DNA from 2 places in the Pseudoalteromonas sp. SR44-2 genome. Region 1 is predicted to be linked to the other one. Evidence: predicted binding sites of a transcription regulator. Region 1 holds the regulator's gene; the other holds the start of a gene.
The links. Region 1 encodes sigma-54, which starts transcription at its own class of promoters, with help from an activator protein. Its sites were predicted from a motif close to GTTGGCACGNNNNTNGNNT; they were not measured.
Positions count from the first base shown of each region.

Region 1 (4,202 bases):
ATCGCCTGCTGCTTCTTTGTCATCTTGGAATAATGTGATTGTCGCATCAAATTGTACTGCTAATTGCGCAAGCACAGTAGCTGCTCTGGCGTGCAAGCCTAATTTGTTTTTTATTAAAAAGGTATCTTCACAATGCATAACTTACTCTACCTAAGCTGAACAGGTGATTATTCAGCTATATTATTTTTCTTGCTCGCGATGGCGAATTTTTACATTGGGATGTGTCATTGCAAAACTTTCACCGATAGTTTGCGCTAAATACACAGAGCGATGTTGCCCGCCTGTACACCCAATAGCAATGGTTAAATAACTGCGGTTATTTCGTTCTAAATGCGGTAACCACGTTTGCACAAATGTTTGAATTTGCCATGTGAATTTTTGCACTATGCTGTGATTAGCTAAATAGTCTTTAACCAGTTGATCTAACCCATTTAAAGGCTTCAACTCAGGTTCCCAGTGTGGATTTGGTAAAAAGCGTGCATCAAATACGTAGTCTGCTTCTTTTGGTATACCGTGTTTAAAACCAAATGATTCAAATGTGACAATCAGTTGCTTATCTTTTTTACCTAAAATCTTTTCACGAATAGATTCAGCGAGTTGATGAACACTTAAATCAGTCGTATCTATCATAAAGTCGGCGCGAGTGGTTAATACATCAAGTAATTCTTTTTCTTTTTTGATGGCTAAATCAAGGGGCAACGAGTCTATTGATAGTGGGTGTAATCTGCGTGTTTCAGAAAAGCGTTTGATCAATGTCTGATCGTCGCTATCTAAATAAAACAACGTAGGGTTTGCAAAGCCAGGCAAGTATTCAAGAATATCGTTAAATTCATCTTGTTCTTTAGGGATGTTGCGCACATCTATGCTAACAGCAATTTTATCGTAGCTATCAGATACACTGCGAACTAATGAAGGTAGTAGGTTTACTGGAATATTATCTACGCAATAATAACCTAAATCTTCTACAACGCGCAAAGCAACCGACTTTCCAGAACCAGAACGGCCGCTTATGATAATTAACTCCATTTAACACCCTTTATAAAACTATGATTGATCGACAATAACTTGGTAAAGCTCAGTATCAGATTTTGCACTGCGTAACTGTTTACAAAAATCTTTGTTGTTTAGTTTATCAGCAATGGTTGCTAGAGTCTTTAAGTGCTGCTGGTTATCGCCATCTGGTACGATGAGTGCGACAAAAATATCAACAGGGCGATTATCGATTGCATCAAAGTTTATTGGAGTTTCGCTAACGAGCACTAAAGCCAAAGGCTCTTCTGCACCGCTCATTCTTCCATGAGGAATAGCAATGCCACGCCCTATACCTGTACTACCTAATTTCTCTCTGCTCATTAAAGCATTAAGAATATCTTGTTGCGGTAAATACGGAAGTTTGTCGTGAGCAAGTTCGCTAATGAACTCTAAAATTCTTTTTTTGCTATTAAAAAGGACCGCAGCTTTGCTGCAGTCCTGGCATATAAGTGAACTTAATTTCATCATATTAGTGTCGAGCAAGCTTCTCTTTGTGTTTGATTACTTGGCGATCGAGCTTGTCGATCAACGAGTCAATAGCGGCATACATATCTTGATGTTCTGTAGAGGCAAATAGCTCAGCACCGCTTACGTGTATTGTGGCTTCTGCTTTTTGATTTAACTTTTCTACATCGAGAATGACATGAACATTATTAATATGATCAGAGTGTCTTTCAAGCTTCGCAAATTTAGTATTAATATAGTCTCTTAGTGAATCGGTTAATTCTACGTGACGACCAGTTAAGTTTAGTTGCATAAGCATTACCCTTTTAGTTTAGCGTCTTAAATCAGACTTTTACGCTGATTTGACGGTGGAATAGCAAGAGATTCGCGGTATTTTGCGATTGTACGTCTCGCTACTTTAATTCCTTGCTCAGCCAATATATCCGCTATTTTGCTATCACTCAATGGTTTTGCTGAGTTTTCTGCTGCGATTAATTTTCGGATAAGCGCACGTATTGCTGTAGATGAACATTCACCACCGTTTTCAGTACTTACATGGCTTGAGAAAAAATATTTAAGCTCAAATATACCACGGGGTGTATGCATGTACTTTTGAGTAGTCACACGCGAAATTGTCGATTCGTGCATTTCTACCATTTCAGCGACATCATTTAAAACCATTGGTTTCATGGCTTCAGGGCCATGTTCAAAAAAGCCTTGTTGTTGCTTAACAATACAATTAGTAACTTTTAATAGCGTGTCGTTTCTACTTTCTAAGCTTTTAATAAACCATTTAGCTTCTTGTAAATGTGAGCGAATAAACTGGCTGTCGCCACTTGATTTTACAGTGCGAGACATTGCCGCGTATTGGCTATTAACACGAATTTTAGGCATGCTATCTGGGTTTAATTCGACAACCCAGCGGCCTTTAATTTTTTTAACTGACACATCAGGAACAACATACTCAGATTCTTCCCTTACAATAGTATCTGCAGGTTTTGGGTTGAGAGTATGTATTAGTGTCATCACTTCTTTAAGCTCTTCTTCTTTAAGCTTAGTTTTTTTCATTAATGTACGATAGTCGCGAGCTGCTAATAGATCAATATGCTCGGTTAAAATCATTTTCGTTTCATTAATGTAAGGTGTTTCTTTATCAAATTGATTAAGCTGAATACACAAACACTCTTGTAAACTACGTGCAGCAATACCAACAGGATCAAACAGTTGGATGCGTTTTAATACCGCTTCAATTTCATCAAGTTCGACTTCGTTATCATCTTCGTTTTCTTGATTAAAGCTTTCTAAAATCTCTTCGCAGCTTAATGTTAAAATACCTGAATCATCGACGGCCTCTACAATCGCAATAGCGATGGCTTCATCGGTAGGGCTAAATGGCGTTAGTTGTAATTGCCACATTAAATACTCATGCAGCGTTTCAGTAGAGGCGCCTTGGTATATTGATTCGTCTTCAGGCATTGGACCTGATGAGGCTGCAGGAGCGGCACTCATGTACTCATCCCAACTGACATCCATAGCCATGTCGTCACTTAGCGTGTCTTTTGCAAGTGCTTCACCAGTATCTTGTTCATATTCGCTCGGAGCATCATCAGCAGATGCGCTAACAGTTATGTCATCGGTATCAGCTTTTTGCTCGTTTTTACCAGCAGCGTCTTCAGAATAGTCTGCCTCTTCAACCTCTAATAGTGGATTACTGTCGAGAGCTTCTTGTATTTCTTGCTGGAGATCCAATGTACTGAGTTGCAACAAACGAATAGCTTGTTGCAGCTGTGGAGTCATTGTAAGTTGCTGGCCCATGCGCAGCTGTAGTGATTGCCTCATGTATCTCTAACAATCCTTTTATGTTGTTATAATTAATACTAGCAGATGCTTAAAGACATGGCGTAAATGTTACAGCCTAAATTGCTCGCCTAAATAAACATCGCGTACTGTTTTATCATTTAATACGTGTTCTGGAGTACCTGATGCAATCAGCTCCCCATGAGAAACAATGTAGGCTTTTTCGCAAACATCAAGGGTCTCTCTTACGTTATGGTCGGTAATTAATACTCCAATCCCACGATTTTTAAGATGTTCTATTATTTTCTTTATATCTAATACCGAAATAGGGTCAACACCGGCAAACGGTTCATCCAGTAATATAAATTTAGGATCTGCTGCCAGCGCTCGTGCTATTTCTACACGACGACGTTCTCCACCCGATAATGCCATACCTTGGCTATCACGAATGTGTTGTATGCTAAATTCATCTAATAAGTTATTGAGCGTGTCTTCTCTGGCTTGTTTATTTAGTTCTTTGCGCGTTTCTAAAATGGCCATTAAGTTTTGATAAACAGTCAGCTTTCTAAAAATTGATGACTCTTGCGGTAAGTAGCCTATGCCTAATCTAGCACGACTATGCATAGGTAAAAGAGTAATATCGTTATCATCAATAGATATTTTACCTTTGTCGCTAGGAACAAGCCCTACAATCATATAAAAAGTCGTTGTTTTACCAGCACCGTTAGGGCCAAGTAAGCCAACTATACTGCCAGCTTGTACTTCAAGGCCGACGTTTTTTACAACTTCACGACCTTTATAGCTTTTTGCCAATAGTTCTGCTTTTAATGTGCTCATGGTTGACCTTTATCGCCTTTTTTACTTTTTTTAGTTTCGATCGGTACTAAAATTGTGTGAACGCGGTCAGTTGAGTTTTCATCTTTTTCGGC
Region 1 is NZ_JACJDW010000008.1:35,193-39,394, forward strand. Features, by position in the region: gene H5115_RS06765 (HPr family phosphocarrier protein) at 1-138, opposite strand, end outside; gene rapZ (RNase adapter RapZ) at 181-1,026, opposite strand; gene ptsN (PTS IIA-like nitrogen regulatory protein PtsN) at 1,045-1,497, opposite strand; gene hpf (ribosome hibernation promoting factor) at 1,502-1,789, opposite strand; gene H5115_RS06785 (RNA polymerase factor sigma-54) at 1,816-3,315, opposite strand; gene lptB (LPS export ABC transporter ATP-binding protein) at 3,385-4,110, opposite strand; gene lptA (lipopolysaccharide transport periplasmic protein LptA) at 4,107-4,202, opposite strand, start outside.

Region 2 (4,202 bases), on a different contig from region 1:
ATACATTACAACCGTTTTAATTTGGGGTTCTACTTGGTTAGCCATCGAATTTCAGCTAGGTGATATTGCAGTCGAGTTATCGTTATTTTATCGCTTTGCTATAGCAGCACTTTTAATGTGGTTATATGTAGCGTACAAAAAATCGGATATGCGCTTTTCATTAATCGATCATGGCTTTTTTGCTTTATTAGCTCTGTTTAACTTTGGTTTAAATTACTTAATGCTTTACTGGGCACAAAATTACTTAACCTCAGCCATGAGCTCCATTGCCTTCTCGATGCTGCTGGTTATGAACATAGTTAACACTCGACTATTTTTTGGTAAGCCTATCTCAAAACGAATTTATACCGGTGCCGCACTCGCTGTATTAGGTATTACGTGTCTGTTTTGGCCACAGTTACAGCAGTTCGACTTAAGTAACGGTGCATTGGTCGGGTTACTACTTGCCCTTGGTGGCACCTTTGTGGCTTCATTGGGCAACATGGTAAGCGTTCGTAATTCTCGTAAGCAAATTGGTGTATTGCAAGGCAATGCATGGGGTATGTTATATAGTGCTATAGGCTTAGCTTTATATGTATTAATGAACGATGTGCAATTTAGTTTAAATGCTCCACCAAGTTACTGGTTATCACTACTTTACCTATCAATATTTGGCACCGTAATCGCTTTTGGTTGTTACTTTGCACTACTAAAAAATATAGGCCCTGAAAAAGCCAGCTACGTTATTGTTTTATTCCCGTTAGTGGCAGTAACACTGAGTAGCTTTTTTGAAAGCTTTGAATGGCACGCAAATACCTTTGCAGGGTTTAGCTTAGTGCTATTAGGTAACGCCATTGTGCTTACCCCAACAAAACGAATTAACGCCTTTTTAGCTAATAGAGCAATAGCTAAAAGTGGCTCCGTCCCCAGTTAGACGCGTTATTAACGCAACTAACGCAAAAGCGCCTACTTTACTATAGGCGCTTTTTTATTGGCATATGAAAAAGTAAGGCCTGTCCATGCACACTAACAACTGCAGGAGTCTTACCTATCAGCTCACCATCTGCTTCAATCAATAGCCCTTCAGTATTTATGGAAGCTGTATTTAAGCGACTATAGGTAAGGTTTTTTATATACTCATGACGCTCAAAAAATAACTTAATAAAGCTTTTTACATTATAAAAAAGCCCACCCGATCGCATTTGATAACACTCAAGCTGACCATCAGTTAAATCTGCTTTTGGCGCTATTTCTAGCCCGCCACCAAAGTACTTATGATTAGCAAATACAGTAATTAAATTTTGATACTGCCGAGCATCGTTATTAAACGTACCTTGCAACTGCTGAGCTTGATAATAAAATAGCTCTTTAATACTCGTCCAACTGTAATCAAAAGATGAAAAATTAGCTTTCTCGTTAATTGTTTTAATAACATGAGCATCAAATCCTACCCCTGCAATATTAATAAAATAGCGGCTATTAATTTTTCCTATATCAATGGCTGTCGGTGTATTAAATAATGCCTTTCGCCAATCATCTTCTTTGCAATTAAATCCTCTAGAGAAATCGTTACCTGTACCGCAAGGTAATAATGCTAACGAACAGCTGCTCCCTATTAGCGCATTAACCGCCAAGTTCAATGTACCATCGCCACCTAGTGCAACTACTTTGGGAAATTTACTCAGTAACAACCTTATTTGAGCGCAGTCATCGTCAAAGCTTCCCGTTGTAGTAAATATACAATAAGAAAAGCTGCGTTTTTTACAGATACTTTTAAGCCATGCCAATGATTTTTGGCTCTGTTTTTTGATACTTGGTTTAATAATTATAAGTAGTGACAAGCTTTTGTTTCCAGCAATGTATTTTAGAGTGAGATAACAAACGTTTAATTAAATTTTTTTAATCTGAATAAATAATCAAAAAACATTGTATAAAATGCATAAAAATAAATTAAAAAACCAAAAACCCCAACATCAAAGGGGTTAAAACCAACCGTCATGTAAATAGCTATGCAAAAACAGTAATGCAACTTACTGAATCGCATATTAATAAAATCAATTCAGATTAGTTTAACTAATCCCTCAGGCTCAATTTTTATCGTTGTATTTTCAATCAAACAACGTGCAAAATGCACGCGATTTCAACAGATACAACCGGAGCAAAATAATGAAACCAATTAATACATTAAATCAAACAGCAGCAGCGCAAGTAGCCGTTAAACCAACTAACCGTAAAGCAAGAATGTTAGCTAAACTTAACACGATTGGTAAAAGACTAGCACTTAGCGGTGCAGCTCAATATAAATAATCACCCAACCATGATTATTTTTCGGTGCAGCGAACACTCAACCACTAAATGAAGTCACTTATTTAGCTCCCATTGTTTGCTGCAACCTATTTATTTTATTAAAAATTGCCTTAATTTCCCCTTATTTACAAAAAAAACCTCATTTACGTATATTTTTTAGGCAAACAGTCATTTTGCTATTTACACAGCGGTATCACCTAAGTATTATTCTGCGTCACGGAGAGATGGCAGAGTGGTCGAATGCACCGGTCTTGAAAACCGGCATGGGTTTATAGCCCATCTAGGGTTCAAATCCCTATCTCTCCACCATATTTTAATTGGTGGCTTTTTTTACTCCATCAATACAACCGGTTATGCGTTGGAGAGGTGTCCGAGTGGCCGAAGGAGCTCCCCTGCTAAGGGAGTATAGAGTTTGTAGCTCTATCGAGGGTTCGAATCCCTCCCTCTCCACCATACTTAATTTAAACCACTTAATTGTGGTTTTTTTGTGCCTAAAATTTAACACCGATACTAAATTGGGAGGGTGAGAACCTTCGACAGGGTTCGACAAAATGTCTGGAACATTTTAGGCCGCTGCAAGCGTCGCGCAGCGATTGATTACATGGATGTAAGCAAGTCTATCCCTTCCTCTGGACCATACTTAATTTAAACCACTTAATTGTGGTTTTTTGTGCCTAAAATTTATAAAAACTAAACAAATTGTGCCTAGTAATAACTTAGGGCATTATTAACACAACTTTAGCCACTTTTAGGTTTAGCTATGATCCGGTTCATATTGCTATCATTTTGCGCGGCAGCACCATTTTTTACCTTGGCACAAAGTACAACAGTGTATAAGTGTGTAATTAAGGGCGTTCCTACTTTTAGCCAAACGCCTTGCGCTAAAGATGCACAAGTTATTACTCTAAAAGATATAAATGTAATTGAAGCATATAAAAGCTCTACGCCCGGTAAAGGTATCACCGATACCTCTGTTGATGACTACTTAGAGGTTCAGCAAATAGAGCGTGAAATAAAGCGCCTTGAGCTATCTATTGAACAAAGCCAAAAAGAATACGCAGCTAAAAAACAACAAATAGATTATATGACCCAAGATAAGGCCAATCGTTTAGGCGCTTCGTCTATTGCTGATGCTATCGCAACTAAAACAAATTCATTAAAACAAGCCTACGACGCATCAATTAGTCAAACGCAGCAAAAAATAGAGTCATTAAAGCAAAGAAAGCAGCAGCTTAGCCAAAACCCTTAAGCGCTCGTTTTACTATAGAAATAAATTGCGCAACGTCTTCTTGAGTATTATAAACATGTGGCGATACTCGTATTCCAAATTTGCGAGCATCTACACTGACTTTCGCTTTATTAAGCTCTGTAAGTACATGGTCTTGTTGCTTGTTAAAAAACAAAATAACAGTCCCGCTGCATTTATCACCACTCATAGGTGATGCAACATATTCAGCTAGTTGCTCATGAATAAGCGTAAGCATCGCTAAGTTATGCACCCTTACCTTGTGAGCTGTTAGCTCTGCAAAGTAGGTAATACTATTTGCGGCAATAATATAAGGCGCTACAGAGGGAGTGCCACCCCAAAACTTAAGCGCACTGCTGTTATATTCAAAATTATTAATATCGAACTCAAATGGGTTTTGATGCGAAAACCAACCCACATCTTTAGGCTCACAATACTCTATTTGATTTTTGTTAACCCATAAATAAGCTGCACCTGGGCCACCACATAACCATTTAACGCTCGAGCCAATCATAAAGTCCGCATCGAGCACGCTTAAATCAAGCGGTATAACACCCGCTGACTGAGCAACATCAACTATTGATAAACTATTGGTTAATTTACTTATAGCTACAATATCGTACACAGGCGCCTGTACACCTGTATTTGAATACACATGGCTTATAAAAAC
Region 2 is NZ_JACJDW010000026.1:22,015-26,216, reverse strand. Features, by position in the region: gene H5115_RS15055 (DMT family transporter) at 1-913, shown strand, start outside; gene H5115_RS15050 (diacylglycerol kinase family protein) at 954-1,820, opposite strand; gene H5115_RS15045 (hypothetical protein) at 2,146-2,286, shown strand; tRNA gene H5115_RS15040 (tRNA-Ser) at 2,505-2,595, shown strand; tRNA gene H5115_RS15035 (tRNA-Ser) at 2,647-2,739, shown strand; gene H5115_RS15030 (RNA-binding protein) at 3,047-3,535, shown strand; gene H5115_RS15025 (aminotransferase class V-fold PLP-dependent enzyme) at 3,519-4,202, opposite strand, start outside.
Region 2: the regulator sigma-54 is predicted to act here: its motif matches at 2,090-2,108, upstream of H5115_RS15050 (diacylglycerol kinase family protein).